2 regions of the Limibacillus halophilus genome follow, and region 1 is predicted to be linked to the other one. Evidence: predicted binding sites of a transcription regulator. Region 1 holds the regulator's gene; the other holds the start of a gene.
What was found. The regulator PhoB, encoded in region 1, activates phosphate uptake and scavenging genes when phosphate is short. The targets are predictions, from matches to a motif close to TNTCATAAAACTGTCA.
Positions count from the first base shown of each region.

Region 2: the regulator PhoB is predicted to act here: its motif matches at 7,566-7,581, upstream of FHR98_RS04595 (Na/Pi cotransporter family protein).

Region 1 covers NZ_JACHXA010000001.1:373,665-389,498, reverse strand. The annotation lists gene FHR98_RS01785 (ABC transporter permease) at 1-816, opposite strand, end outside; gene FHR98_RS01780 (ABC transporter ATP-binding protein) at 822-1,523, opposite strand; gene phoB (phosphate regulon transcriptional regulator PhoB) at 1,597-2,340, opposite strand; gene phoU (phosphate signaling complex protein PhoU) at 2,333-3,091, opposite strand; gene pstB (phosphate ABC transporter ATP-binding protein PstB) at 3,140-3,886, opposite strand; gene pstA (phosphate ABC transporter permease PstA) at 3,997-5,289, opposite strand; gene pstC (phosphate ABC transporter permease subunit PstC) at 5,289-6,668, opposite strand; gene FHR98_RS01750 (substrate-binding domain-containing protein) at 6,786-7,817, opposite strand; gene FHR98_RS01745 (ATP-binding protein) at 8,012-9,475, opposite strand; gene FHR98_RS01740 (hypothetical protein) at 9,646-10,527, shown strand; gene FHR98_RS01735 (NADP-dependent malic enzyme) at 10,563-12,851, opposite strand; gene mutS (DNA mismatch repair protein MutS) at 13,063-15,687, shown strand; gene FHR98_RS01725 ([protein-PII] uridylyltransferase) at 15,751-15,834, shown strand, end outside.
Region 2 covers NZ_JACHXA010000002.1:302,667-318,500, reverse strand. The annotation lists gene FHR98_RS04625 (NADP-dependent isocitrate dehydrogenase) at 1-306, opposite strand, end outside; gene FHR98_RS04620 (LOG family protein) at 444-1,097, opposite strand; gene FHR98_RS04615 (LysM peptidoglycan-binding domain-containing protein) at 1,199-2,389, shown strand; gene FHR98_RS04610 (efflux RND transporter permease subunit) at 2,424-5,600, opposite strand; gene FHR98_RS04605 (efflux RND transporter periplasmic adaptor subunit) at 5,597-6,697, opposite strand; gene FHR98_RS04600 (PadR family transcriptional regulator) at 6,699-7,472, opposite strand; gene FHR98_RS04595 (Na/Pi cotransporter family protein) at 7,706-9,463, shown strand; gene galE (UDP-glucose 4-epimerase GalE) at 9,594-10,628, shown strand; gene FHR98_RS04585 (NAD-dependent epimerase/dehydratase family protein) at 10,625-11,602, shown strand; gene FHR98_RS04580 (putative bifunctional diguanylate cyclase/phosphodiesterase) at 11,770-13,413, shown strand; gene FHR98_RS04575 (hypothetical protein) at 13,698-13,907, opposite strand; gene FHR98_RS04570 (cupin domain-containing protein) at 13,934-14,509, opposite strand; gene FHR98_RS04565 (nitrilase family protein) at 14,704-15,588, shown strand; gene FHR98_RS04560 (substrate-binding protein) at 15,650-15,834, shown strand, end outside.

The sequences.
Region 1 (15,834 bases):
CTCCATCCCAGGCGCACCACCTGCTACGTCGACGATCCGCCACCCTGCCTCGGGAAAACGCTCCTTCGTCGCATCTATCCATTGCTCCGGCGTCAATCCATCGCGCGGCTCAAGACGATAGTGGTGGTAGGCGAGGCTCCCCGGCTGCAGCAACCCACTTCCTTCGAGGCTGGCCAACCCCACAAGCACCCGCGGCCCCAGGGTAAAGGCGCGCGCCGCACGGTCAGGCTCGCGCTTGACCGTACCGCGAACCTCATAGTCGACGTTACCGATTCGCAAGGCATCGCCGGCCTCTATTTCCAGCGCCACCAACAGAGCGGTATCGACGAGCGCACCCCAGCGGCCGTCTCGATAGGCCAGAAGGTCCGGCAGGTCTGATTGCGGGTCGCTTTTGAACGCGCCATACAGCGGGTAGGTCTCATCAACCGCTTTCAACTCGACCAACCGCTGTCGCCCCTGCGTCGTGCCATCCGGTTGCAGACCGCTGCGCGCCATGGTGCGCAGGTCGGCTGTACGCGAGAGGCGCTTGCTGCTGGCACGGAACCAGGACTCCTCTGCCGCGCTGGCCTCACGATGGATCAATCGAACCTCAACGTCGCCGCCCAGGAGTGCGCGCCCGTCCGTGCGAAGCGATGAAAGCATCGCCTCGGACAACGACCCGACCCCTGCGATCGTCGCTACTCCCAGCGCCAGGCAGGCTATAAAAATCCGGAATCCCTTCAGGCCACCACGTAATTCGCGGCGTGCCAGTCTGAAAGGCTGGGCTAGGCTTCCTAGAAGCGACAAGGTTTGCTCGTTCTTTGTGATGCTGGACAAGAAATTTACTGAGCCGCCGCCGACAGACGGCTGTCCGCTTCGATGCGGCCGTCCAGGATTCGTACTTGGCGATCACAGCGCGCGGCGAGGGCAGGATCGTGCGTGATCAACAAAAGAGTCGTGCCTTGCTCGCGTTGCAAAGTGAAAAGCAGCTCTATCACCTGACGCCCCGTCTCGCCGTCCAGATTGCCTGTTGGCTCGTCGGCCAACAGCAGTCGCGGGCCTGAGGCAAACGCGCGCGCCAGAGCTACACGCTGCTGCTCACCGCCGGAAAGCTGCCAGGGGAAATGTGTAAGGCGCTGACCGAGCCCAACTTGCTCCAATACCTCGGCTGCGCGCGCAAAAGGGTCAGGTGCTGCCGCGAACTCGAGGGGCACCGCGACATTCTCCAGGGCGTTCATCGTTGGAATCAGGTGAAAATCCTGGAAAACGATGCCGATACGATCACGGCGAAAGCGCGCGAGCGCGTCTTCATTGAGATTCGTCAAATCGGTTCCATCGATTTGAACTCGGCCCGCAGTTGCCCGCTCCAGCCCAGCGATCAACATCATCATGGAGGACTTGCCGGACCCGGACGGCCCCACGATGCTCACCGTTTCGCCGGCCTCGATTTCGAGGTCGAGCCCGCGCAATATCTCCACCGGGCCGGAGGCCGCCGACAGGGTCAAACGAACGCCTTCCAACTGAATTACCTTTGATTCTTCCATAACGGATCTCACGGCGTTCGCTCCCAAATAAAGACCCTAACGATTTGGGCGCGAGGTCCGCTAAATCAAGCGGCTATTTCATGGCTATCGCGTCACCGTCTGTCATGGGCTTGTCGAGAGCATAGCCCGCCGCCCTGACCGTGCGGATCAAATCGGCCTCGTCGCCCTCGTTCAATGCCTTGCGCAAACGCCTGATGTGCACATCCACCGTACGCGGCTCAACGTAGACATCGTGTCCCCAAACGGCATCGAGAAGCTGCTCCCGGCTAAATACGCGCCCCGGGTGCTGCAACAGATGGCGCAAGAGCCGATACTCGGTCGGGCCGAGATGAACGTTGCGGCTTCCACGCCGGACCCTATGCGCAACGAGATCCATGATCATGTCTTCGAACTCAAGAGTATCCGCCGCCAAGGCCGGCTGCGCCCGACGCATGACCGCCCGCAATCGGGCGACCAGCTCCGCAGGGGAGAACGGTTTGGTAATATAATCGTCCGCGCCGCTGTTGAGCCCGCGAACCTTGTCGCCCTCTTCGCCACGCGCCGTCAGCATCACCACGGGCACATCTTTGGTATCCGGCCTGCGACGGAGTTGGCGGCACACTTCGATGCCCGATGTCAGGGGCAACATCCAGTCGAGCAGAATGATATCCGGCGTTTCCTCCTTGACCATAACCAAGGCTTCTTCACCGTCACGGGCCGCCGCCGTTCGGTATCCCTCGCGCTCCAGGTTGTAGCGCAGCAATGTCACCAAGGCGTCTTCGTCCTCAACGATGAGCACCAGCGGTTTGACGGCCTGCGAAGCGTTCCGTTCAAGCATCGTGGTTCCCACCCTCCGCCTCCTGGCTGTCTTGCGTGAATACAGTGTAGCTCGTGGTATCGCCTTTGGGGCGCCCTTCGGTCAGATGCTTGCCTGTCACCAGAAAAGTCACGACCTCGGCGATGTTAGTCGCATGATCGCCGATACGTTCGATATTCTTGGCGATGAACAGCAGGTGTGTACAGGTCGTGATTGAGCGAGGGTCTTCCATCATGTAGGTGAGAAGTTCGCGGAACAGGCTGGTGTACATCTCGTCCACTTCTTCGTCCCGTCGCCACACCTCCGCCGCGCGCTCGACATCGCGTTCCACATAGGCATCGAACACATCCTTGATGGAGGTTTCGACAAGCTGCGCCATACGCGGGATCGCGTACAGCGGTTTGATTGGCGGCAGTTGGTTGAGCGCCAGTGTGCGTTTGGCGATATTCCGGATGTAGTCGCCGATCCGTTCCGCGTCGGAGGAAATTTTCAGGGCGGAGATTACATCGCGAAGGTCGATAGCCATTGGCTGGCGAAGCGCCAGCAGCCGGACCACCATTTCGTCGACCTGGTGCTCCAGTCTGTCCAGTTCGGCGTCGTTTGCGACCACTTTCCCGGCCAGGTCGGAGTCACGCCTCACCAGCGCCTGAATCGATAGCGAAAGCTGGCTTTCGGCTATCCCGCCCATCCGCACGATCGACTGCGTCAGCAGATCCAACTGCTCGTCGAAAGACCTGACGATATGATCCTTGTGCTCGTTGCCCGTTCCCATGTTCTTCTCCCGCCTCTGCTGGTTCGGCCCTACCAAGTCTATCTTTGATCAGCCAAACCGGCCCGTGATGTATCCTTGAGTGCGTTTGTCCTTCGGAACGGTAAACACAGCGTCGGTGTCACCTTCCTCGACTAACTCGCCCAGATGGAAAAACGCCGTGCGCTGCGACACGCGCGCGGCCTGTTGCATCGAATGTGTGACTATGACGATTGTAAAGTTGCGGCGCAGGTCGTCGATCAACTCCTCGATCCGCGCAGTCGCTATGGGATCAAGAGCCGAACAGGGTTCGTCCATCAGGATCACCTCGGGGCTAACCGCTATGGCCCGGGCGATACACAGGCGCTGCTGCTGGCCGCCGGAAAGACCCGTGCCCGGCCCATCAAGCCGATCCTTCACTTCCTCCCAAAGCCCGGCCTTGCGCAGACTGGATTCGACAATCTCCTCGACGTCGGTCCGGTTGCGTCCGATCCCATGTATGCGCGGTCCATAGGCGATATTGTCGAAGATCGACTTCGGGAAAGGGTTCGGTTTCTGAAATACCATACCGACGCGCGCGCGCAGCTGTACCACGTCCAACCTGGGATCGTAGATATCTTCGTTGTCCAGATGCAGTTCGCCCGTCACGCGACACCCGTCGATCACATCGTTCATACGGTTCAAGCAGCGAAGATAGGTGGACTTGCCACAGCCGGACGGCCCGATCAGGGCAGTCACCTGGTTGGCGTTTATGTCGAGATTGACGCCGCGCAGCGCATGCTTCTCGCCATAGTGAACATTCACGTCCCGCGTCACCATCTTCGGCTTCGCGGGATTGGCAAGCGGTGCTTCACCAACGCCTTTGGAAGCCGGTAATTCTTCCTGCGCGATCTCGGCGACCTGCTCCGGCTGGGCCATCTGTTGCTCTCCTACCATTTTCGTTCCAGACGCTGACGTAGAAACACCGCCACGCCATTCATTACGATGAGAAATCCGATCAACACCAAGATCGCCGCAGAGGTTCGTGAAACGAAGCCTCGCTCTGGGCTGTCCGCCCAGATGAACACTTGCGTTGGCAGTGCGGTCGCAGGTTCGGTGATGCCGCCCGGTGCCGAGGTGATGAAGGCATTCATGCCGATCAACAACAGGGGCGCCGTCTCACCCAAAGCTTGCGCAAGACCGATGATAGTGCCGGTCAGAATGCCCGGGATGGCAAGCGGCAATACGTGGTGCATGACAACCTGGTGGCGCGAGGCACCCACACCCAACGCCGCCTCCCGGATCGAGGGAGGCACCGCCTTGAGCGCCGCCCTGGTCACGATGATCATCGTCGGCAATGTCATCAACGAAAGAACCATGCCACCAACCAGCGGCGACGAGCGCGGCAAACCGAAGAAATTCAAGAACACCGCAAGACCGAGCAACCCGAAGACGACGGACGGCACCGCGGCCAGGTTGTTGATGTTCACCTCAATCAAGTCCGTCGCCCGGTTTCTAGGCGCAAACTCCTCCAGATAGACAGCGGCGGCCACGCCAACCGGAAAGGATATGAGAAAACAAACCATGAGCGCGTAAAAGGAGCCCACCAAGGCGCCCGCCAGCCCCGCCAGTTCCGGGAAGCGACTGTCCGCATTGAAGAACAGCGCCCAGTTGAAGGGCTTGGATATGGCGCCGGAAGCGGCCATCTCGTCATACCAGGCAATCTGCTTGTCGGAGACGCGGCGCTGGCTCTCCGGTGTATCGCGGTCGATCAGACCCTTGTGGAGCTGATCCATCGGATCGGCAAAGGGGTAGGTGACCGTTATCGTCTGGCCGATCAATCGCGGATTCTCCACGACCGTATCGCGAAGCATGTACTGAGCGCCCCGACTCAGCATGTCGTGAAAGTCCCGGCCATCACGACGCGAGAGTTCTTGGGAAACCAACCCCTCGAAGCCGCGACGAACAATACCCCGGAAATCGCCTGAGCCCGGGTCTTCGGCCTCGACCTTTGCCGGGTCGACAAACACCTGGAAGGTGACGTGGCTTTGAGTAAAGGCGGGCGAGCCATTCATCATCAGAGATACCAGCAGAACGCCCAGAAGCAAAATCGCCGTGCCAATGGCCGCGATTCCATAGAACTGCAAGCGTCGATCCGCCGCGTGACGGCGTCGGCGACGGGCTTCCTGGGCCTTGCCAAACCAATCGAACTTCGCTGTTTGGGGTGATTGCATTGAGGCCATCAGTCGTACTTTTCCCTGTATTTCTGGACGATCTTCAACGCCAACACATTCAAGAACAGCGTGATGACGAAAAGCAGCAATCCGAGCGCAAAAGCGGCCAGCGTCTTCGGGTTGTCAAATTCGGTATCGCCAATCAGCAATGTGACGATCTGCACCGTCACCGTCGTTACGGAATCGGCAGGGTTAACCGTCAAAGTGGCGATCAGGCCCGCCGCCATCACCACGATCATGGTTTCGCCAATGGCGCGTGAGACCGCGAGCAGAACACCGCCGACGATGCCCGGTAGGGCTGCTGGCAGCAGCACGTTGCGGATCGTCTCTGCTTTGGTGGCGCCCATCGCGTAGGAGCCCTCGCGGAGCGATCGCGGCACTGCGGCTAACGCGTCATCAGACAACGAAGAAATGAATGGCAAAATCATGATGCCCATCACCGATCCGGCCGCCAGGGCGCTGTTCGGCGCGACATCAAGCCCGAGGGAGTTTCCAGCCTCGCGTAAGGCCGGCGCCACCACCAGAACGGCGAAAAAGCCGTAAACCACCGTCGGTATGCCCGCCAGAATTTCCATGATCGGTTTCACGATCGCGCGGACCCGGCTGTTGGCGTACTCCGCCAGATAGATAGCCGCAAAAAGCCCGATCGGCGTTGCCACCAGCATTGCAATCGCGGCAATCAACAAGGTGCCCATGAAAACCGGGATGGCGCCAAAAGCGCCCGATCCGGCAACCTGATCGGCACGGATGGGAATCTGCGGTTCCCAATTGAGGCCGAACAGGAACTCGCTCACCGGCACGCGTTCAAAGAATCGGAAAGCCTCGAACAGCAAAGACGACACGATGCCCAAGGTCACAAGTATGGCCAACACTGAGCAGGTTACCATCAGTCCGGATAATATTCTCTCCACGGCCTGACGCGCGCGGAAATGAAGGGCGATGCGTCTGTAGCTGACGAACAGGATGGCGGCAGCAAGGCCGAGAGAGGCCGCTAGCATCGACCAGGAGGCAACGGCTTTCCACGCGTTCAGCCGGGCTGCCGCTTCCACCACAAAGGGGTCCGGCTCGCCAAACACCAGACCACGCGAAACCGAGCGTATCTCGGCCAGCAGGAGGTTTTCCTCGCCCTGCAACAAGCCTTGCAGTTGCTCCGGCGGAAGTGAAGCGAGCAGGGCGGCGTCCAGGATAACAGGCTCGAGCGCCGCCCAGACCAGAACGAACAGCAGGCAGGGTACGCCAATCCAAAGCGCTACGAAGCTACCGTGGTAAGAAGGCAGGGAATGGGCGGCGGCGTTGGCTTGGGCCGCCAGACGGACAATGCGGTACCGTCCAAGGATGAAGCTGGCCAGAGAGATCGCAATCAGCAAGATGAAGGTGGTCGACAGCATCTTGAACGGGTCGCTTCCTTATGCCTGTTCGAAAGCTTGAGCAGGCTGGTTCGGGGTTCGTTTGCAAAAGACGCTCACGGCCGCCTTTTAGGGGCGACCGTGAGTTTCCCAGGTTGATTAGTTGGTGTAACGGGTCATGCCCATTGCGCCAATGACTTGCTCCTGCACCGCCTGACGCTTCTCGTCGGAAAGGGCGACCAAGCCACGCTCGTTCAAGTAACCGTCTGAGGCCAACGCTGCGTCGCTCATATACTCGGCAACGAACTCCTCAAGGCCGGGGATCACGCCGCGGTGCGCATTCTTGATGTACACGAACAGCGGGCGGGAAACGCCGTAGGATCCATCGGCAATGGTGTCAAACGTCGGCGAAACACCCGCGACCTTGATGCCCTGCAACCGGTCCTCGTTCTCGTAGAGGAACGAATAGCCGAAGATACCGTACGCATTCGGATCGGCTTCGAGGCGCTGAACGATCAGGTTATCGTTCTCGCCGGCTTCGATGAAAGGTCCGTCCTGGCGCATACGCTGGCAGACGGCTTTCTTTTCGTCCTTGGGCAGCGCATCAATGGCAGCAAAGGTCTCACAACCTTCTTCCATAACCAGTTCGACGAAAGCATCGCGGGTACCCGACGTCGGGGGCGGGCCGAAGACCTGAATCTTCGTGTCGGGGAGGCTTGCGTCGATTTCGCTCCACTTCTGGTACGGGTTGTCCACAATCTGGCCGTCGATCTCGACCTTCGCGGACAGCGCCTGGAAGAGCTGAGCTTTGGTAACGTCGATCTCTGCGCCTTCTCTGGAAACGGCGATGGACAGACCATCGAAACCGATCAGGGCCTCGGAGACGCTGGTGACGCCGTTCTTGTTGCAAAGCTCCCATTCGGACTGCTTCATGGCGCGCGACGCGCCGGTGATGTCCGGGTGCGCTTCGCCGACGCCCTGGCAGAAGATCTTCATGCCGCCACCGGTACCGGTGGACTCGACCACGGGGGCCTGCATTCCGGTCTTGTTGGCGAACTCTTCAGCGACGGCCTGAGTGTAGGGGAATACGGTGGAGGAGCCGACGATCTGGATGCGATCACGGGCCTCGGCGGCCTGCGCAACCAGAACGGCTGCTACGGCTGCTGCCGAAAAGATTACAGTCTTTTTCATAATGCGTTTGCTCCGCATGTCTGTGGGAAGTGCTTTCCACGAGGTTCTCATTCAACCGCTCTCGACCCATCGAGAACGTGAGCGGACCCTACCCACTGCCTGCAAAGTATTTACGACACTTCTGTTACAATTGTGTGACAAGACCTGAGAAAAGCGACTTTCCCGGCGCTTTTCCGCAGAGAAGTATCATCGAGTCATTCCGCCGCCTGACTTCCTCGATTGGAACCGGCAAGCGGCAGGTAAACCGTAAAGCGGCTTCCCTTCCCCAACTCGCTCTCTATCTCCAACAAACCGCGGTGGCGATTCACCAAGTGCTTGACGATCGCCAGCCCTAGCCCGGTGCCGCCCAGTTCGCGAGAGCGGGCCGGGTCTACGCGGTAGAATCGCTCCGTCAAGCGCGGCAGATGTTCTCGCGGAATGCCCTCACCTTGATCGATTACGGATATCGCTAGGCTCGGTTGATCGAGACGACGACCGCGGCGCGTTGTGCCGTCGCTTACGGGCCATGCTTCAATACGCACATGGCTGCCCTTGCGCCCATACTTGAGGGCGTTCTCTATCAGATTCTGGAATATCTGCGTCAATGCCTCGGTATCCCCGACAACCGCAGGCAACTGTGAGTAGGTGCGTTCGACGGTTATCTGTCGCTCCCCGGCTCGTATCTGCAAACCATTGACAATGCCGTCGAGCACGGCGCCAACCTCGATAGCCGCCGTCGGCTGGGTATGTTCTTCCATTTCGATCCGCGACAAGCTCATAAGGTCGGAAACCAAGCGCGACATCCGTACCGCCTGATCATGCATGATCCCCAAAAATCGGTCCCGAGCTTCCGCATCATCGGCCGCCGGGCCTCGCAGCGTCTCCAGAAAGCCGATCAGACTGGACAATGGTGTACGAAGTTCGTGGCTCGCATTGGCAACAAAATCGGCTCGCATGCGCTCGGCTCGCTTGATGCCGGTGACATCATGAAGGGTCAACAAAACGACCGATCCCTCCAGGCTCGCTTCATTCAAGCGGACCACGCGCGCGATCATATGACGATCAATCTTGCCGGTGATCGGAAAGGTAACAACCTGCTCCTCGCCACCTGCCAACACCCGATCCACTGCATTGGTCAGTGTCGGATTCCGCAGCAGGCTGGAAATATCTCTGTTTAGAAGACGCTCGCCAAAGATCGCCTGGGCCGCCGGATTCATGCGAACGACACGACGCTCCTCATCCAGCAGGATAAGCGGATCAGGCAAGCTCGACAGGATGGCCTGATTTCCGTTCAGGGCTGCCTGCAGCTCAGCGCGGCGCTTTTGCCGCTCCACGCTGGCGGCGACAATTACGTCCGCCAGGCCCGTCGCCAAGAGCTTCCCGCCGCGATCCGAAGGCGGCGGCGGAAGTTGGCCAGGCGAGCCGCGTTCAGGCAATCCCATTGCACCGAGTGCTTCCACATAGTCTTGCAATTCCGCAATATGCCTGAAGTGACGGTAAAGAAGCGCCGCCACGCCTCCGGTAGCTAACAAAGCGGTCGCCGCCGCATAGCTAGGTGCCAACGAACCCGCGACGACAAGGGCGGCAGACGCCAGGACAAACGGCGCGGAGAAGACTGCACTCGTACCCAGCCAGTGCCTCAACAGCCTTTGCCGTCGCTGTTTTTGCGTCGGAGTCATGCCTCCGCCCTCTATCCAAAGCAAACCCATCCCGCCCGCAGCGGATTTGGGACGATTGATAGCAGAAGAATATCACAGTTCAATGAAAGCCCGCTCGGCCTTCTGCCCGGACGGACTTTGTGGGATGATACCTAGAGAAACGCCTCAATGAACGAGAAAGGAGCAACGCCATGCCCGCATTCCTTCTGGCCGTTGCCTTAGTCCTGATGACTGCTGTAAGTACCCCGGCCCGCGCCGCCAACGACGAGGCGCAGATCGACAGCATGATTGAGGACTTGCAAGGTCTGGTCGATAAAGCCGAAAGAGAGAAGCTGGCCGACCCGTGGTTTATCGAAGATCTGCGCGGGCTGATCTCCCGCTACAGCGAAACCTGGCCAGTTGTGCTCCTGGATCATTCCTTCGACAGCCGCGAGGCCGCGCCGAAGGCACCCTGGCAGATTCGCCAAGGCAAGATGCAGATGGACTGGTCGCGCGGCCTGAGGTCCCGTGTTGAGTTGAGCAAGCCGACCCAATCGGACAACGAGGTTGTGGGGCAAATCATCGGCGGGCTCTTGAACCAAGCGCTTACCGGCCAGCAGGCCGCCCCCGCGGACGATCCGACGGTCCCCGCCATCGCCTCCGCGACCCTTGCCGTCTCCAATGCCTTCCATCTGGAGACAGTGATGACCGCGCGGCCGCTGGAGCGCGGCTCGGAGGGCGGACTTGAAATTGGTGTCTTCCAGAAAGACGGAAATGCAGGCTATCGCCTGACCATCGCCCCAACGGCCGACGGCCAAGGCGGCACCCTGGAAATGTTCGTTATCTCATCGCGTGGAACCTCTCGCCTTGTGGAAACAGCGAGTTTCACCGGCGGATTCCTGGATGATCAGCCGCTCAAGGTAGCCCTCTCCAGAGACCCGGCTGGCCGCATGCGCGCCGCCCTCGACGATGTGGAACTGATTTCCGTCGAAGACCGCAGCTTCCGCGATCCTTTTTCCGGTATCCTGATCGTCAACAAGGGGGGCGACTATGCCCTCAAAACCATGCTCGTAAAGGGCACCGCACCGAATTAATCACCACGCTCTGTCGAACGGCCGGTTGCCGGGGGTCAAACCCCGGGCAACCGGCTATCAGCCTGCAACGCATCGTGCGCCACGAGCGCTGCAGCCGTGACCAGATCATGGACGGTTGAACCCATCGGCACGATCTGAACTGGCTTGCTCATGCCAATCAGCAACGGCCCGATTACCGAACCGCCGCCCAGACGCGACAACAGCTTGGCGGAAATGTTCGCCGAGTGCAGGGCCGGCATAATGAGAATGTTGGCCGGGCCGGACAGACGACAGAAAGGATAAAGGTCGCGCATTAACTGATAGTCCAGCGCAACATCCGCCTGCATCTCGCCGTCGTACTCAAAGTCGACTCGCTTGGCGTCCAGTAAGGCCACCGTGTCTCGGATGCGCTTGGCTTTCTCGCGCATCGGCTGGCCGAAGTTGGAGAAGGACAAGAACGCAACGCGGGGTTCATGACCGAGCAAGCGGGCCTGGTGAGCGCTTTGAATTGCGATGTCGGCAAGCTCTTGCGGTTCCGGCAGTTCATGCACCGAGGTGTCCCCGATGAAGACCGTGCGCCCACGCTGCACAACAATGGACAGTCCAAACACGATGTTGCCGGGCTTCGGATCCAAGGCCTTCTGCACATCCTGAAAGGAGATACCGAAGGACCGCGTGAGCCCGGTGACCAACGCATCGACCTCGCCATTGGCCAGCATGCAAGCGCCAAACACGTTGCGATCCTGGTTCACCATCCGCTGACAATCACGATAGAGCAGCCCTTCGCGCTGATGCCGTCCATAGAGGTAATCGGTATAGCGCTCATTGTTTTCAGACAAACGGGCGTTGTGAATCTCCAGGTGTTCGGCCGAAACGCCGATGCTCTTCATCGTCTCCCGAATGCGATGTTCGCGGCCAATCAACACCGGATGCCCATAGCCGGCTTGCTGAAAGGCGATGGCGGCGCGAATGACGCGCTCTTCCTCTCCCTCCGCAAAACAGACCCGCTGCGGATAGTCGCGGACCTGGTCAAATATCTTCTGTAGAGCCGCAGCCGTGGGATCGAGACGCGCGGTAAGTTGGCGCTCGTAGTCGCGCATATGCTTGGGCGGCTTGCCGGCGACGCCCGTCTTGATGGCGGCCTGTGCAACTGCGCGCGGGATGGCCACAATCAGACGCGGATCGAAGGGTGTGGGGATAATGTAATCGCGCCCGTACCGCAAACGGCGGCCGGAATAGGCGGCATCTACCTCGTCAGGCACATCCTCGCGCGCGAGCGCCGCCAAGGCTTCCGCCGCGGCGATCTTCATCTCCATGTTGATGGTCCGCGCCCGAACATCCAGCGCCCCCCGGAAAATATAGGGAAAGCCCAGCACGTTGTTGATCTGGTTCGGATAGTCAGATCGGCCCGTGGCAATAATCGCATCCTCGCGAACCGCCAGGATTTCCTCCGGCAGAATTTCGGGATCCGGGTTAGCCATCGGGAAAATGATAGGCTGATCCGCCATCGACCGGATCATATCCTGCGTCACGGCCCCTTTCGCCGACACGCCAAAGAAAACGTCCGCGCCCTCCAGCGCCTCGGCCAGGCTCCGCCGATCAGATTCCGCCGAATGAGCAGATTTCCATTGGTTCATGCCTTCCTGGCGGCCGTGATAAATGACGCCGCGCGTATCGCAAAGCAGGACGTTGTTCGCCGGAATGCCCATGGCCTTGACGATCTCCGCGCAGGCGATTCCCGCCGACCCGGCGCCGTTGATGACCATCTTGGTTGTCTTGATATCGCGATCGGTCAGGTGCAAGGCGTTGATGAGCCCGGCCGCGGCAATGATTGCCGTCCCATGCTGATCATCATGGAAGACAGGAATATCAAGCAGCTCCTTCAGGCGCTCTTCAATGATGAAACACTCCGGCGCTTTGATGTCTTCAAGATTGATGCCGCCAAAGGATGGGCCCAGGAACCGGACGCAATTGATCAGCTCGTCCACATCACGCGTATCGACGCAAAGATCGATGGCGTCGATATCGGCAAAGCGCTTGAAAAGAACCGCCTTTCCCTCCATTACCGGCTTGGAGGCCAGCGCGCCTAGATCGCCTAAACCCAACACGGCCGTACCGTTGGACACCACCGCCACAAGGTTTCCCTTGGCGGTGAGATCATAGGCGCTCCCGGGATCTTCCTGGATCTTCAAGCAAGGCGCGGCAACGCCGGGCGAATAAGCAAGCGACAGTTCCCGCTGTGTTGTCAGGGGCTTAGACGCCGTGATTTCGAGCTTTCCCGGGCGGCCTTGCGCATGAAACCGGATAGCATCCTCGTAAAGCGTCTTACTTTTTTCTTCTGACATGCCTGTCGTTTCCTCGTTGGTCTTCGATGGATTAGGGGCGCTATCCTAGGACCCGAAGCCGTACTCGCCAAGCCACGTTGTTGACCCATAGGACGGGGGGCTGCCATGTGCTAGGGTCTCGCCTCGCGACCTCAAGACGACAGAGACATGCCCCGTGCCAGATAGCGCAAAGAGCAAGCAAAGTACCGCAAGCGCCTCCGCGATGACGCCGATGATGGCGCAGTATCTCAGCATAAAGGAATCTCATCAGGACTGTCTCCTGTTCTACCGAATGGGCGATTTCTATGAGCTATTCTTCGATGATGCCGTCGCTGCGGCCGAAGCGCTCGACATCACGCTGACCAAGCGGGGCCAGCACCTGGGCGAGGAGATTCCCATGTGCGGCGTACCGGTCCATTCTCATGAAAGTTACCTATCGCGTCTGATTCGGCAGGGATTCCGCGTTGCTGTATGCGAGCAGATGGAAGACCCGGCAGAAGCCAAGAAGCGCGGCAGCAAGTCCGTCGTAGCCCGCGACGTGGTCCGAATCATCACGCCGGGTACAATCACGGAGGATGCGCTTTTAGAAGCCCGCGCCAATCACTATCTGGCGGCGCTCACGCAGGTCGGCGGCGAGCTGGCTTTCGCCTGGCTTGATATCTCGACCGGCGCGTTCGAAGTCGAGGCCTTGGCCGCCGGCGATCTGGGTTCGTCGCTGGCGCGGGTGGCGCCGCGGGAAGTTTTGCTGCCTGACCGTCTGCTTGAACAGCCGGAGCTTTCGGAAAAGCTGGCCGATTGGCGTGATATCCTCGTGCCGCTTCCCTCGCCTCGCTTCGACAGCGCCAATGCCGAAGCGCGACTCAAAAAACTCTATGACGTCGGATCGCTGGACGCTTTCGGTAGTTTCCGGCGCGCCGAAGTCGCCGCTTGCGGCGCTTTAGTCGACTATCTAACCCTGACTCAGAAGGGTCGTCTGCCTCGCCTGATGCCGCCTCGCCCGTTCCTCAAAGGCAGCCGTATGGTGATCGATACGGCGACGCGGCGGAACCTTGAGTTGACGGAAACGCTGGGCGGCGGCCGAAAAGGCTCGTTGCTGGCGACAATAGACCGGACCGTAACAGGCGCCGGCGCCCGACTTCTTGCTGGCCGGCTGGCGGCCCCTTTAGCCGAAAGCGCGGCCATCGAAAGCCGCCTGGACGCTGTCGATTTTTTGACAACCGAGGAAAGCTTGCGGGCAGATCTTCGGGAAGCGCTCAAGGCTTGCCCCGATTTGGAGCGCGCCCTATCGCGCATATCCCTGCAACGCGGTGGGCCACGGGACTTGGCAGGTGTCAGGGATGCGCTCAACCAGGGTCAGGCCATACGCGCCCTGCTCGCAGACAGCCGTCTGAGGTCCGCGCCCGCGATTATCGTCGCGGCGGCCCGTAAGCTGGGCGGCCAGGACGAATTGGTTGATCGTCTGGAGCGCGCCCTGGCGCCCGACCTGCCCTTGCTGGCCCGAGACGGCGGTTTCATTGCGGCGCAGTACGCCCCTCAGCTCGACGAACTCCGCGGATTGCGTGATGAAAGTCGGCGGCTGATCGCCGGATTGCAAAGCGGCTACGTCGAGAAAACCGGCATCGCGAGCCTAAAGATTCGCCACAACAATGTGCTGGGTTATTACATCGAGGTGTCGGCAGCCCAGGCAGAAAAAATGCCGAGCGATCCCGAGTCCGGCTTCATTCACCGCCAGACCCTGGCCAGCGCAGTGCGTTACACGACCGTTGAGTTGAACGAACTGGAGCAAAAGATCGCCAGCGCCGGGGACAAAGCCCTGGCCTTGGAGCTGGAGCTTTTTGAAGAGTTGGCCGAACAGGTGCGTGCACGGCTCGATCCCCTGGCGGAGACCGCGGCCGCCCTCGCCGAGCTGGATGTCACGGCCGGCCTGGCCGAGATCGCGATACAGGAGAGCTGGTGTCGGCCGCAAATCGAAGAGTCGCGCGTGTTCGACGTCAAGGGCGGCCGCCATCCGGTGGTAGAAGCCGCGCTTCGCAGCAGCCAAGGCGGGCGCTTCGTAGCCAATGACTGCGATCTTGGCGAAGCCGGTCGCCTCTGGTTGGTGACCGGCCCCAACATGGCGGGAAAATCCACGTTCCTGCGCCAGAACGCTCTGATCGCCCTGATGGCTCAGACCGGCTCCTTTGTTCCCGCGGATTCCTGCAGACTCGGCTTGGTTGACAGGCTGTTTAGCCGCGTAGGCGCCGCTGATGATCTGGCGCGCGGACGCTCGACCTTCATGGTGGAGATGGTCGAGACCGCCGCCATCCTCAATCAGGCCAGTGAGCGTTCGCTGGTCATCCTGGACGAAATCGGTCGCGGCACCGCGACATTCGACGGCCTTTCCATCGCCTGGGCGGCGGTAGAGCATCTGCACGAAGTCAACCGCTGCCGGGCGCTCTTTGCCACCCACTATCACGAGCTGACCGCGCTAACCGCACGGCTCAGCGCCTTGTCTTGCCATTCCATGCGCGTGAAAGAGTGGGAGGGCGATGTCGTTTTCTTGCACGAGGTCACGGCCGGCACGGCCGATCGGTCCTATGGAATCCATGTCGGCAAGTTGGCGGGCTTGCCGCCCGCCGTCATCGCCCGCGCGGAGGAGGTCCTGAAGATGCTCGAACAAGGGGAGCAGGCCGGGAACCTGGCCCGACTAGCCGACGACCTGCCGCTCTTCGCCGCCAAGGCGGCGCCTCGCCCGGCGGTATCGGAGTCCGGCCCATCAGATTTGGAAGCCCGGCTTGCCGCCTGCGATCCGGATGCCCTGACGCCGCGCGAGGCTCTGGAACTGCTTTACGAGTTGCGCAGCCTTTTGAAAGACTAGGACTTTGGGTGTTATTCTGGCAGGTCCGCTGCTCACTCCAGTGGTTGCGGTAAGGGAGACCAAATGGACGTAAGCCTTCTTGACAGCGCGCAGCTCAAAGAGGTCAAAGGTCGGCGGGCTATCATTAACCGCGCCGTCCTCGAGACA
Region 2 (15,834 bases), on a different contig from region 1:
AATGTTTCGGATCGTGCCGTTTGGCGAGCGCCACATCTTTTTCAGGTTGAATTCCGTGACCCGATCCTCGTCGGGCGTGATGGTCGCGCATTTGACGCCGACGCCGTGCTGTTTGATGGCGTTGGCTGCGTCCACCGTGATCTGGTCGTTGGTCTCGTCGCGCTTCTCGACGCCCAGATCGAAGTACTTGAGGTCAACATCGAGATAGGGCTGGATCAGACGTTCGCGGATCATCTTCCAGATGATGCGGGTCATCTCATCGCCGTCGAGCTCGACGACAGGGTTCTTAACCTGAATCTTGGGCATACTGCGCCTCCGTTAATGGCCGACGATATCCGGCGGGAGGGGCCGATTATAAAAGAGGCCGGGTCCGCCGGTGTTGAAAGTCGCGGGCAAGATAGTCGGCCTTACGCCGCAGCGCAACATGGGGCAGCCCCGACCGCCTAAAAGCGCTCACTTTCTCCTTCGATCCGGGAACGGGGTTCGGCCTCCAGCGTCTCGAACAGCGTTTCCAGATCGCTGACGTACGTCAGCATCTCGGCATGCTCGGGCTTCACGAAACCGACCTTGACCTGATGCTCGATCAAAGCTTTGAGAGGTTGCCAGTAGTTCAGGGTGTCCAGCACCACCACCGGCTTGTCATGAAGTCCAAGTTGCCGCCAAGTCAGTATCTCGAAGGTTTCGTCCAGGGTGCCAAGTCCGCCGGGCAGGATGCAGAAGGCATCGGAAAGTTCGAACATGCGCATCTTGCGGACATGCATTGAAGGAACCACTTCCAAACGCGTTACGCCTTGATGGCCGACCTCCACGCTTTCCAGGTGCTCAGGGATGATGCCCACAACGCTCCCACCTTCCGCGATCGCGCCGTCGGCGACCGCACCCATCATACCAACGCGTCCACCACCAAAGATCAGTTCGATTCCGCGCAAGGCGGCTTCGCGGCCCAAAGCTTTGGCGATATCCAGGTAAAGGGGGTCAACGCGTTGAGATGCGCCGCAATAGGCACAAAGACTTCGAATTTTAGGCATGACGTTGGTGGCTTCCTTCTTTTGCTTTTCTTTCAGATCACTGTAACCTGTGCCGAGTGTGGATGTCATGGCGGCTTCGTGACAATGCAAGGGCGCAGGCCCAAAGAGCATGCACCCGGCAAACGCGGAACGGAGCTGGATAGGAGTCGTAAAGTGGGGGGCGTTGTACGGTGAAACAATACGGCGTGCTGATCGTTGTTGCCCTGGCGTTGGGTGTGGCGGCGCTGTTCTTCTATTTTAATGATCCCGATGCGCCGCCCAAACCGGCCGTGACGTCTGAAGCACCCCTGCAAAGTGGCGCTGAGAACACCGCACAATCAACGGCGGAGCAACCCACGAGCGGCACGCAGTCGACGGCATCGGTTTCTTCCGACGCCACAACTGCAGGCAACACCTCGGCCGGTGCATCCGATATGGCCTCCGCTTCCCAAGGCACAAGTGAGGCAGCGACCAGCGGATCCACCGCCACTGCCCTGCCACCGGTCAAACCCTCTTTCGATATCGTCAGGGTAGAGCGTGACGGTGCCACGGTCATTGCCGGACGCGGCGACCTGGGCGCCGATATTGAAGTGGTGGACGAAAAGGGAAACATTGTCGCCCGCGCCACCACGAATGAACGCGGCGAATTTGTGGCGTTGCCCGAGCAGCCGTTGGGGCCGGGCGAACATCGTTTGACGCTTCGCTCACGCGCTTCCGAGGCGTCACCCTGGACGGAATCCGAGCAATCGGTCGTTATTGTCGTGCCTGGGTCGAACCAGGTGGCAGGCGCCGACGGCAGCACGTTACCCGCAGATGGCGGCGATCAGACCGCTGCGTTGGCACAGCCATTGGCGGTCCTGGTGCCCGGCACCGAAGGCTCGGTTCCCCGCGTGTTACAAGGCAATGTCGGAGAGGGGATTTCAGCGGGTGATCTGGCGTTGGAGATAATCGATTACGACGCCGACGGAAATCTGGTGGTCGGTGGGCAGGCGCCGGCGGACGCCCGGCTTCTGATCTATCTGGACAACAAAGCTGTCGGCGATACCCGGGCAGGGCAGGATCGCCGGTGGCAATTCTCGCCGGCGGAGCGTGTTGCAACCGGCACGCATCAGCTTCGGGTCGATCAAATCGACGGCGCCGGCAAAGTGGTGGCAAGGGTGGAAACGCCTTTCTATCGTGCCGGTGGGCAGGGGCCGCTAACCGGAGAGGGTATTGCGGTCGTCCAACCTGGAAACAGCCTCTGGCGCTTGGCGCGCCGCGCCTATGGGGAGGGCATGCGCTACACCCTTATCCTGGAGGCGAACAAAGATCAGATACGCAACCCCGATCTGATCTATCCAGGGCAGGTTTTCATGATCCCAGAGGGGCAGGGCGTTCAGTAGTTCCGGACCCGCGGAGCCATTGCGATCAAAACGATCATTCGGCAGGCGAGGGGTTGGCCGCACCGCGTTTGGTTTGGCGTCTTTCTTTGCGAGCGGACCGCCATGCCTTGAACTTCGCACGGGCCATCAAGGCCGACGGCGTGACGAAAAGCGTTAGCAGTGTCGCAAAAGCCAGGCCAAAGGCAATGGCCGTTGATAGTTGCCGCCACCATTGAGTGGAGGGCGCGCCGATCTGCAGGTCGCGCGCCACAAAATCAATGTTCAGAGCGAGCACCATCGGCATGAGGCCAAGAATTGTCGTGACACTGGTCAGCAGAACAGGGCGAAGTCGCTGCGCGCCGGTGCGCAGTATGGCATCGAAGTCGCTGCGCGCCGTTTCCTTCAGGCGGTCATAGGTATCGATCAGCACAATGTTGTTGTTAACGACGATGCCTGCCAAGGCTATGACCCCGATCCCGGACATGACGATCCCAAAAGGTTGTCCGGTCAACAACAGCCCCAACATGACGCCGACCGTCGACATCACCACGGCGGTCAGGATCAGGAATGCACTGTAGAAGGAGTTAAACTGGGTCACTAGGATGATGGCCATCAGGAACAACGCCACCACGAATGCCTTACCAAGGAAAGCCTGGGCCTTCTGCTGTTCCTCATCTTCGCCCTTGAAGCGAATATTGACCAATGGGTCAGGTTCTTGTTCCAGCATCCAATTTTGAATCTCCGCCACCTTTTCGGAAGCCAAGACGCCGGGCGCGACATCGGCGCGCAGCGTCACTACGCGCTGGCCATCGACGCGCCTTAGCTGATTGATCTTGGGTTGCGCCGATCGGGTGACGAAGTTGCTGATGGGGATCGAACCCTGCTTGGTTTGAATGCGCAGATCGTCGAGGTAGGAAACTGTTCGTTCTCGCTCTGTCAGTCGCACCACGATATCGATCTCATCGTCACTGTCGTCCGGTCGATAGCCGCCAATGATCATGCCGTTGGTGACCATGCGGACGTAACTTCCGATGAGGCTGATGTCCGCGCCGAACTTCGCGGCTTGCGCCCGATCTACCGTCAAATTCCATTCGATGCCGGGCAGGCTGCCGCCGTCTTCGATGTTGAGCAGTCCGTCCATCGATTCCAGCTTTGCTGCAATGCGCTCGGCGGTCGCTGCAATGCGTTCAGGTGAATCCGAGCCGACCTCGATCTGGATTGGCTTCCCAACTGGCGGGCCGGCCTCTTCCTTGCGCGTTTCCAGATGAATACCTGCCAGATCGGCAGTACGGTCCCGAATATCGGCCAGGATTACATCTGCTTTGCGTCGGGCGAACCAATCGGTGAATTCAAGCTGGACGACCCCGATGATGTCTTCCGGCTCGTCACGCTGTTGGCCAGAGCGCGCCATGGAAAAGGCGTAAATGCTGTGGAACTCGCCGCGTTCTTCCTGGAGATCGAGAATTCGGTTTTCCACCTGTTGCAACAAGGTGTCTCGTTCTTGAATCGAGAAGTTGCCCTGCGCTCTGATTTGCAGCGCCGCGTTATCCGGCTCGATCTTGGGAAAGAACTCGATGCCCTTGCCAAAGGTGCCATAAGCGATCTGGGCGGCGATCAGCACAGCAAGCGCTGTCAGGAGCACCGCCCCTGGCCGTTTGAGTGCGCTCCGCAAAAGACGAACGTAGTAACCGGTAATTCCCGATAGATTGGCCAAATCCTCGTCGTCCGTCGCATCCGGTGACAGCGGTGCGGGACCGCTGTGGCTCGCGCGGCCGATGAGAGCACCAAGCGTTGGCACGAAGATGAGCGCCATGGCAAGGGACGCCGACAAGGTCGCAACCAGCGTAATCGGCAGGTACTTCATGAACTCGCCGACGATCCCTGGCCAGAAAACCAGCGGCAGGAAAGCCGCCAGCGTGGTCGCGGTCGCTGCGATGATTGGCCAGGACATGCGCTGTGCGGCTAGGCCATAAGCGCGGCCGCGCGGCTCGCCTTCATTCATCTTTCGGTCGGCGTATTCGGTTACGACGATAGCACCATCGACCAACATACCGACGGAGAGAATCAGACTGAACAGCACCACCACGTTGACCGTCAGGCCCATCGACCAAATAACCAGGATGCCGGTCAGGAAGGATCCAGGTATTGCCACGCCCACCAGACCGGCCGACCGCAGTCCCAGGGCTGCCACGACGACGACCATGACGAGTAGGATAGCGCTCAATACGTTGTTCTGCAGGTCGGACAGCATTGTGCGAATGTTGGTTGAGGCATCCTGGCTGTAGTTTACCTGGACCGATTCCGGCCAGTACTTCCGGGTCTGCTCCACCTTCTCGCGGACGAGTTCGATGGTCTCGATTATGTTCTCACCCGTGCGCTTTTGAATTTCCAGTGCCAGGGCAGGTTGGCCATTCACACGCACGAATCCTTCGGAATCCTTGAAGGTGCGCCGCAACTCGGCCAGATCGCCAAACCGCACGACCTGGTCGCCGTCGGTCAAGACCGGTAGATCCAGTACGTCTTTGTAATCTTCGAATAGACCGGGAACCTTGACCGGGAAACGTCCGGTGCCGTTGTCCAGTTCACCTGCAGCGACCAGCAGGTTGGAGCGGTTCACATAGGTAACCAGCTCTTCGGTATCGATTCCGTAGCTTTCAAGCATCAGCGGGTCGACGACGATCTCCAACCTCTCCTCGCGGTCACCATTGAGGTTTGCGCTCAACACCTGGGGGATGGTTTCCAGGCGATCCTGCAAGTCGCGCGCCAGACGTAGCAGCGTGCGTTCGGGAACCTGACCGGAAAGTGTCACGGTCAGAACCGGGAAGAGGCTGAGATTGACTTCGCTAACGACAGGCTCATCGGCTTCGTCGGGCAGGTCGGGCTTGGCAAGGTCGACCTTCTCGCGAACATCGATCAAGGCGCGATTGGAATCGAAGCCGGCGTCGAACTCCAGCAACACATTGGCGCCGCCAAGGAAGGCGGTCGAGCGCATTTCCTTGACGCCTTCTATGCCCCGCATTTCCGTTTCCAGAGGCTTGATGAGAAGGCGTTCGGCATCTTCCGGCGAGATGCCGTCGTGCGAGACGTTGACATAGAGGATCGGTATGTTGACGTCCGGCGAATCTTCCTTCGGGATCACGGCGTAGGCATAGGCGCCTGCGATCAACAGCAAAACCAGTGTGCTGATGACACTGCGCTTATGGGATAAGCAGGCGGCTATCAGTGCCTTCATTGTGCGGTTCCCAAGGCCAGTGGCTCCAGGGTTTCGGCATCGATAGCCTTCACTTTCTCGCCTTCTTGGACGAACTCTTGTCCCACTACGATGACAGTGGCGTGTTCAGGCAGACCGGTGACCCACATGACATCCCGTGATTCATCGATGATCGATATCTCCCGAAAGGCCACCACGCCCTGGTCGTCGACAATGCGAACCCCCACCTTTCCATTGTCAGCCAGCGTCAGGATCGCCGGGCTGATACGGTGAGCAACGACTGAAACGCGAGGCAGAATCATCTCGGCGGTGATACCGGCAGGAACCGCGGCGTCAGGATTCGGCATGGTCATTTCCACCCGAAAGGTGCGGGTGCTGGATTCGGCAGAAGCGGCGATGAAAGAGACGACCGCCTCTCCACGGCCGCCGCCGACGAATCGCACTTGACCCTTCGTTCCAAGTTCGATTTGACGGATATCCTGCTCATTCGCGAAACCCACGATCAGGAGTGGGTCGAGGTCGACGATTCGGGCCACCATCTGGCCTATCTCCAAGTAACTTCCCAGCTCTGTCGGCCGGCTTTCCAGGCGTCCTGCAAAAGGCGCCGATATGACCAGGTTCTCAAGCTCTATCTCGGCTTTCTTGACGGCGGCGTCGGCCGCCTCCAGTCCAGCTTTCGCACCTGCAAGCTGTGTCTGGGCGCGAAAGCCCTTGTCCGCCAGCTTTACATTGGCCTCATGTTCAATGCGGCGTTGTTCGCGGAGTGCCTTGGCTTCGGCGAGTTGCGCCAGACGATCCTCGGGCGAAAGGCGTGCAATGACGTCACCAGCAGCGACATCGTTTCCTTTCTCCACGAGCAGCTCAATGATGATCCCTTTGGTTTCGGCCTTCAGATCGACGGCGCGTTCCGGTTCCGTTGAGCCGCGCAATACAAGCTGTCGCTCGTGTGCCTCGGCCACGATCTGGCGGACGCGCACAGATTGGCGCTCGCTTAACGCAGAGAGATTGGCCGGTTCCTTTTGCGGTTGCGGCCCGGAGCCGTTGCCCAGGCTGCCTGAAGCGATCCAGGCAACGGCGGCGACGGCGATAAGAGAGGCAATGATTATCGATCGGTTCATCTCAATTTCCTAATTGTCCCGATTCTTTATACGGACTGGCAGTCGGTTTCATGCCGCTTGCAGGTCTGATTGATTGAGTTTTGTTGTGGGCAGGGTCGCTTAGCGCCGCCAAGAGTTCGGCGCGTTGCTGCCTGAGATAAGTCAAGGCGCCCTGATAAACCGCATGCCCAAAACCATGCACGAAACGCCCTCCTGGTGTGGCGCTTGTCAGATCGCACCCTTCCATTTCCTGGATCCTGGTTTCGTAAAACGCGATGCGATCATCGATTAACCGTCGGACCAGCGAGGGCTCCAGAAAGTGCGCAAAGCTCAAGGTGAAGAGGAAATCGGAGCGAAACCGATCAGGCGCCGGTTCCTGCTCCAGACGTTCTATCAACCTGGTCATTCCAAGGTCCGTCAACGCGTAGACTTTCTTGTCCGGACGCTTTGTTTGGGTCTCCTGGCGACAGACTACGCATTCTTCTTCAGTCAGCTTGTTGAGCGCAGGATAGATCGACCCGAAAGAAACCTCTTGCAAGGCACTGATGGGAATACTCTCAAGTGACTTCTTGATTTCATATCCACTGGCCTCGCCGCGACTGAGCACGGCCAAGCATAGGGCTTTGGTGTCCATTGCTTTTACAACTCGCTTGTTTTGTCGATAATATGGCGATTTGATATATATCGAAATGATATAGATCAAGCTGTAAGAGAGACTTCGAATCAATTTCGTATATTTTTCACCATTCGCGGCACGACAAAGTCGTAGGCGATCGTCGGTGATTGACCTGTTCAAGGATGGCCTATGATCATCCCGGCCCGGTCGCTAATAAGGGGATCGGAACGGCGGGGCGGCAAGAACTGCCATTTCGTTTTGCGGCTGAGAATGTTACAGTTTTATTACGGCGCGGCGGTGATTCGTAAGTTTCTCCGTGCTGCCCTTCGATTTTTCTGGATCGTGCCCGGGTTCCTGGTTGGGAACTGTCCGGGCATGGTGGTTCTTTAACCCTTGTCCGATCGGAAGTCGCGATGGACCTCAGTGGCACTGAAGTGATCATCAACCTTGTCGGCGGCGTGGCGCTCCTGCTGTGGGGCGTTCGCATGGTGCGGACCGGGATCACGCGCGCGTTCGGCGCATGGTTGCGGCGCATGGTTGCCGCTGGCACTTCTAGCCGATTGCGCGCTTTCTTCTTCGGGATTTTGGTTACAGGGCTGTTGCAGAGTTCAACGGCAACGGCATTGGTCGTCGCGGGTTTCGCAAGCCGCGCCATGATGACCACGGCTGCCGCCTTGGCGATCATGCTAGGCGCCGATGTTGGCTCGACGCTTGTCGCCCAGGTTTTTTCGTTCGATTTGAAGAGCCTTTCGCCGTTGTTGATCGTGGCGGGTGTTACGGCGTTCCTCAGCAGTGAGCGGGCGCTCATTCGCCAGCTCGGGAGGGCCGGGGTCGGGCTTGGACTTATGCTTCTATCGTTGAAGCTGATTGTGGGATCGTCGGCCGCGCTTCGAGGGTCGGAGATTCTTCCGCTGCTCATGGAACGCCTGGGCGACGAGCCCTTGATCGCGTTCCTGGTAGCTGCGGTATTGACTTGGCTCGCGCACTCCAGCCTGGCGATGGTGCTGTTGTTCATGTCGTTGGCGACGGCGGGAATTATCGAACCGCTGCTGGGTCTGGCGCTGGTCTTGGGTGCCAATGTTGGCGGCGCTATCGCTCCGGTCGCTATGACCGCCGGGTCTGGCGCGCTGGCCAGGCGTCCTCCGGTCGGCAACTTGATGATGCGGTTTGCAGGTGCGGCGTTGCTGCTGGGCTTCCTGCCGGAGTGCCTTGCGTTGTTGGAGCGCCTAGAAGGGGACTCGCCGCGTCTTATCGTCAATGCCCATACCGGATTCAACTTGGCTGTCGCGTTGGTGTTCCTGCCGCTAACCGGCGTTGTGGCCAAGCTGTTGGAACGCCTGTTGCCGGATGTCGAGCAGGAGGAAGACGACAGCCGCCCGCGTTATCTCGACCCTGATGCCGTCGACACGCCGTCCGTGGCTCTTGCCAGTGCCGCGCGCGAAACGTTGCGTCTCGGCGACATGGTGGAGCAGATGTTGCGGCAGTCGATGGAGGTCTTCTGCAAGGACGATCAGAAGTTGCTTCGTGAAATATCCACACGCGATGACGACGTGGATAAGCTCTATGAGGCCATAAAGATCTATCTGACACGCCTGTCCCGAGAGGAAATGGATCGCGAGGAAAGTCAGCGGCATACGGCCATCCTAACCTTCACGACCAATCTGGAGCACATCGGCGATATCATCGACAAGAACTTGATGGAGTTAGCCGCCAAGAAGATTAAGAACCGTCTGCTGTTCTCCTCCAGTGGGCTGAAGGAAATCGAGAAACTCCACGCCGTCGTCATGGATAACCTTGGCTTGGCGCTGAACGTGTTTGTTTCCGAAGACGCCGGGCTTGCGCGTCAGTTGCTCGACCAGAAAGTCACCATTCGCGCGCTTGAGCAGAAACTGGCCGAATTGCACTTCGAACGGGTAAGCGCCGGGCGCCAGGAATCCATTGAAACCTCGGCGCTTCATCTTGACGTAATTCGTGATCTGAAGCGCATCAATGGCCACCTGACGTCAGTTGCCTATCCGATATTGGAGAGCCGCGGAGAACTTGCGCAGAGTCGTCTGCGTAAACGTGATGCGGCCAGCGGATCCGACAAACCGGCTAAAAAGCGCCAGAAACTGCCGGAAGAAGCGAGCGATCTGGAAGCAAGCGGGAATTGCCGCCCAGCCAAAACCTGAAGGGTGGCCGGTTGGGCATAACGATTCCGCCGGCGGGGATCTTTCTGTCATCGTGGCTGGACGGAGCATGGCAAATCGGGCCATTCTCGCGTGGCTTCTTTGGGCCAACGCGAGCAGGTAGGTTAACCGTGTGATTGACGACAGGAACAAAACCGTCCTGGTGACAGGCGGCGCAGGCTACATTGGAAGCCACTGCTGCAAGGCTCTTGCCCGAGCCGGGTTTGAACCCGTTGTTTACGACAACTTGTCCGGCGGCCATCGAGAGTTTGTGAAATGGGGCCCTTTGATAGAGGGGGATGTGCGCGACGGCGCAGGTCTGCAGGCGGCGATTGAACAGACGCAACCGATCGCGGTTCTCCATTTTGCCGGATTGATCGTTGTATCGGAGTCCGTGCGAGACCCGGGCGCTTGCTGGGATATCAATCTGAACGGTACCCTGCGGCTGCTCGAAGCGATGCAGCGCGGGGGTGTCGGGCATTTGGTCTTTTCCTCGACTGCGGCAGTTTATGGTGAACCCAACGTGGACCTGATTGACGAGCGGCAACCAAAAGAGCCGGTCAATCCCTATGGAGCCAGCAAGTTGGCGGCAGAGAAAATCATGGAAGCTTACGACGTAGCTCATGATTTGCGATCGGTACGTTTGCGCTACTTCAACGCTGCCGGTGCCGATCCCGACGTTGAGATCGGTGAAGCTCACCAGCCCGAAACACACTTGATCCCTTTGGTATTGGATGCCGCGCTCGGCCGTCGCGAGCGTATCTCGGTTTATGGTGACGACTACCCGACAGAAGACGGTACCGCCATACGGGATTACATCCACGTATGCGATTTGGCTGCTGCGCACGTTGCAGCGCTGGAGCACCTTTTGGGCGGCGGCGCATCGGCGGCGATCAATCTGGGAACCGGGTCCGGGGCCTCGGTCGCCGAGGTCATAGCCCGTTGCCGCGCCGTCACGGGAAAAGTGATATCAGCCGAGCCGTTCCCGAGACGTGCAGGCGATCCGCCGCGCCTGGTCGCGGATCCAAGGCTGGCGCAGAGCCTTTTGAGATGGACGCCCGAACGTTCCGATTTGGATACCATCATCGGAGATGCCTGGGCTTGGCATAAGCGGAGGTTCTTCAGGCCCATGGCAATGCCCGGTGAGCAAAACGGGTTGGCGTCATGACCTACCTCGTCACCGGCGCCGCCGGGTTCATCGGTTATCACACGGCACGTGCGTTGCTCGATCGTGGGGAATCCGTGGTGGGGATCGACAATCTCAACACCTACTATTCACCGCAACTGAAGGCGGACCGTCTCGCCAGGCTACTGGCGATGCCTGGGTTCGGTTTTCATCAGGTTGATATAGCCGATGCCGAAGCCTTGAAAGCGGCGCTGGCGGGACAGCGTTTGCGCCGTGTGGTGCATCTGGCCGCACAGGCCGGTGTTCGGCATTCGATCGAGAACCCGCATGCCTATGTCCAGGCCAATCTCGTCGGACACCTAAACATGCTCGAGCTCTGTCGGCGAATGGATGGGTTCGAGCATATGGTTTATGCATCGTCCAGCTCGGTTTACGGCGGCAACACCAAGGTGCCTTTCTCGGAAGCCGACAGGGTAGATGCGCCGGTATCGCTTTATGCGGCGACCAAGAAGGCCGACGAACTGATGAGCCATTGCTATGCTCATCTTTATCGCATGCCGTTGACCGGTCTGCGCTTCTTTACCGTCTATGGTCCTTGGGGACGGCCGGACATGGCCATGTGGTTGTTCACCGAGGCTATCTTGGCGGGGCGGTCGATCAAGGTCTTCAACCACGGCCGGATGAAGCGCGATTTCACATTCATCGATGATATTGTCCAAGGCGTCTTGGCGACGCTCGATGCACCGCCTCGCGACGATGGGCAGGCTGCGCCGCAACGCCTTTACAACATCGGCAACAACCATCCGGAGTCCCTGCTGGATATGATTGCCGTCCTGGAAGACGCCTTGGGGCAGACTGCAAGCAAGGAGTTCTTGCCCCTGCAACCGGGCGATGTTCCGCAAACCAGTGCCGACATCACCGCTATTCAGCGAGACCACGGCTTTCAACCCCGAACCACGATCGCCGAAGGGATACCCAGGTTCGTGGATTGGTACAAATCGTACCGAGGTCTTTGAGAAGATTCCTGTCTTGTGCCTGAACCGCTTTGTCTGATTGGCGGCGACCGATGGTAAGCGGTTTGCAGTAATTTCCAATTTTAGATTGTTTTTTTCTATGGATTTTGCCGTGACCGGGTATGATTCTTCCTTTAGGCAAACCTATACGGCAGAGAGGGGGCGGGTTTGTGATTGATTTGCAGTCGGGTGGCCTGCCAAGACGGGCGCTGTTTATTCTTATAGTTATAAGCCTTCTGCTCCTGTGTTGGTGGGTTGTTTTCCTGTCCGGCGGATCGGCTCTGCCGCATGTCCATCTGGTCTATGTGCCGATCATAATCAGCGCATTTGTGTTTGGTCCTCCTGGCGGCGTTGCTGCAGGCGTTGCAGGTGCAACCTTGATGGGCCCCCTAATGCCATTAGATGTTGCGACTGGCCAAGAGCAGTCATTCGTCAATTGGAGCTTACGGGGAGTCTACTTTACCGGGTTCGGCATTCTTGTGGGGGGCTTTCGTTGGGCCCTGAACGCGCGCAACGAAAAGATTGTCGAGGCGTTGAACTATGACAGTGAAACCAAACTCTACCGAACCTCCGCATTCCTCCATAACATATCGGATTGCTTTGTAAATCGCCCTGAAAACCAGCGCGACGCGATGATCCAGTTTGCGGTTAAAAATTATGACGAACTGATCGTGGCGTTTGGTCTGGAAGCCTATGAAGCGGCAATTCAAAGTGCCTCGGCCCGGCTTAGCAGCGCGGTCCCTGAGGCGTCGGTTTTGGGCCGCTCAGGCCGTGATCGCCTCAATGTATTCCTCCCGGATTGCGACCGTTCTGATGCTATGCAAATTACGGCGCAGATTTTGGAGATTCTCGAGAATAGTGAAGACGCCACTGGTGTCGCATTGGTGCTATCGCTCGAAGCGGGCGTTGCCATATCGCCCGACGATGCGAGTGAATCCGAGGAACTGCTTCGCGCCGCCGCTGCGGCCATTGCCGACGGCGCGCTGACCAGTGCTCAAGTTCACTCCTTCGACAGGCGCACGAACGACCTCCGGAAGGAGAACCTCGAACTGCTTGCCGAACTCCGGCGGGCTTTGATGAATGAAGGCTTGGCCTTTTACGCCCAGCCCAAGGCGCGCTGCCGGGATCTCTCCTTTTGTGGCGCAGAACTTCTGGTCCGCTGGAACCATCCGGAACGGGGATTCATCCCCCCAGACCAGTTCATTCCCTTGGCCGAACGCTCACATCTGCGCGGTGCCATTACGACTCACGCGCTCAGAAGCGCATTTGCCTACATCGGTAGTCTGAATATCGAAGATCAACCGGCGGACAGCAGAATTTCAGTCAACCTGTCGGGGGAAGACGTGACGGACGAGCGCTTTCCAGAACGTCTATCCGGCCTCTTTCGTAGCAATCCCAACTTTCTCAGGCGGCTGGAGCTTGAGGTAACGGAAACCGCTTTGGTGCGCGATTGGGCGGTCGCTGTTCCCGTGCTCGAAGCCCTTCGAGAAATGGGCATCACGATAGCCATCGATGATTTCGGAACAGGCTATTCGTCGCTCGCTTACTTGCGGGATATTCCAGCCGACACGATCAAGCTGGATCGGGCTTTTATCAAGGACGTCGTGCTCTCGTCGCAGAATCAGTGCATCGTGCGCCATGCCATCGATATGGCAAAGGAGTTTGGGCTTACAAGTGTTGCTGAAGGTGTTGAGGACGAAGCGACCATGCATTGGCTTTGCGATAACGACTGCGACATGTTCCAGGGCTATTGGTTTGCACGACCGATGCCCCAGGCGGATATGCTTAGCTGGTTGGATACCAAGTCAAGCTGATGAATGAACTGTCAGTCCCGGTCTGAATCTCGATTGGTTCCCGCGATCCATTTTTCGACCGTGGCAGCGGCTTTCGATTCAAAAAAATACAGGCTCCAGGCAGTCGCCGTTATAGGGGACCCACCTATCGCCCTGCAGGACATCATCGACGGCCACCCTCGAATCACTATCTCCCATGCACTTGCGAAACAAAGCATTGTCGTGCCTGTAGTAGGTGTCGCTTGGCACAGGGGCGCCTTTGTTCTTTTGGTCGTCCGGCAATATTATTCCTTTGAATCAATCCACTAGTACTGCTGCAAATCGCAATTTGGCCACGCGAAGGGCAGGTTTTGCACTTTGAGGCGGCATTTCGCTTCACGGTCGATGATCAAGCTATGGCCAAAGCCGAACAAGGGTGCAACACCGATATCATCGGGCCCAACAGTTTGTTGACCACGTCCACGGTTGTCCCTTAGCTGCCCGGCTTTGCGTGAGTCCACATTTTGTACTGTCACGCCAAAAACTTCCAATGAGTAGAGGATTAGAAGGTCGGTGGCGAATTGATCCAAATTACTTTCGCCGTGACGTTTCCAGGGTTTCGATAGCTGTGCGGCAGGTCAGAGCGGAAGAAGAAAGAATCACCTTGATTAAGAAGGTATTTTTCGGCGCCCACTTGCAGTTCAAAGGTCCCTTCCAGCACGAAGCCTACTTCCTGGCCCAGATGATTGATCTCACCACCATTGTAGGCACCAGGGCCAATGATGTGCACATTGCCATCGATAATCTGGTCGTCAATCCGAGGAACCAGTCGCTCCAGGCGAATTAAATTCTGGGCGTTCTCATCGTCGATGATCACCACAGGCCGTTGGCCACTGCGATAGATATGGGCGTCGCCGCCGCTTTCTTCTGAAAACAAGACACTGATGCTCGTATCCAACACCGATACTATCCGGTGCAGCATCCGCAAAGACGGCACCGTCTTTTCGCATTCGATCTTCGACAGCATGCTTTCGGAGCAGCCTACACGTTCGGCCACTATCTTCAGAGTGAGGCGCTTTGTACGACGCGCTTGCCTGAGTTTTGTTCCTAGATTCTTGAACTCTGTGCCGTGAGGCATCCGTAATCCTGTTTTCAACCTTCAAAAATATCTGAGGCGGTTCCTTACACTCAGCCAAAGCTTTGCGCAATCACACACACTCTCTAAATCTATTGATCCAGATGATTGATTAAAATTCAAGTGACTTGACCATAGATAAAATCAATGGAAACATGACTAGCGAAGATCATTAACGTAAGGGAGGCATTCAAAGAATGGCTGACAAGAAGGGTCGCCGCGAGGCCATTGTGAAGATCGCGTGCATCCAGATGGAACCCATCGTAGGCGACAAGAAAAGGAATATCCGACGCAGCGTCGAACTAATTGAGGAAGCTGCTGCGAATGGAGCAGAACTCGTGGTTTTGCCCGAACTCTGCAACTCTGGATACGTCTTCAATGATCGCGATGAAGCCTTTGCGCTTTCAGAGGAAGTGCCAGGTGGCGAAACCTGCGACGCCTGGTGTGCAGTCGCAAACAAACACGGTTTGCATATTGTCGCAGGGATCAACGAGCGTGAAGGAGACAGCCTTTACAATAGCGCCGTCGTCATAGGCCCGGAGGGTTACGTTGGCACCTTCCGCAAGGTGCACCTCTGGAACGAAGAGAACCTGTTTTTCGAACCGGGTGATCTTGGTTTCCCGGTCTTCAGAACGCCACTCGGTCGGATCGGCTGCAATATTTGCTACGATAGCTGGTTCCCCGAAAGCTTCCGCCTTGCCGCCCTGCAGGGTGCGGATATTGTCTGCGTGCCTACTAACTGGGTCCCCATCCCAGGGCAAGCCAAAGGCGAACGCGCTATGGCCAATACGCTGGTCATGGCCGCCTCTCACTGCAATTCAGTATTCATTGCTGCCGCTGATCGGATTGGCACAGAGCGTGGCCAACCCTTCGAGGGGCAGAGTTTGATCACCAGTCATACAGGCTGGCCGATCGCTGGACCTGCGAGTGCCGACAAGGAGGAGATCCTCTATGCAGAGGCAAACCTTGCCGACGCGCGCCGTAAACGTAACTGGAACGAATACAACCAGCCCCTCCGGGATCGGCGTACCGATCTCTACGAGGAAATGCTCGGAAGCCCGCACGAACCTGGCTGGTATTAGAAACCACAAACGGGCTCACCCCAACCAGAAGCCATTCCAGATTGGATAGGAGAGGTCAATCATGAGAGACACGATTTTAACCAAGAAGCCGGTTTCACGCCGACGTGCATTACAGACGTTGGGCGTAACGGCTGCGGCGTTCGCCGCACCAGCCATTATCCGTTCGGCCCGTGCCGCCGAAGCGATCAAGGTTGGTATCATCTCGCCGCTCACAGGTGCATGGACCGTGTACGGAAAGGCGCACAT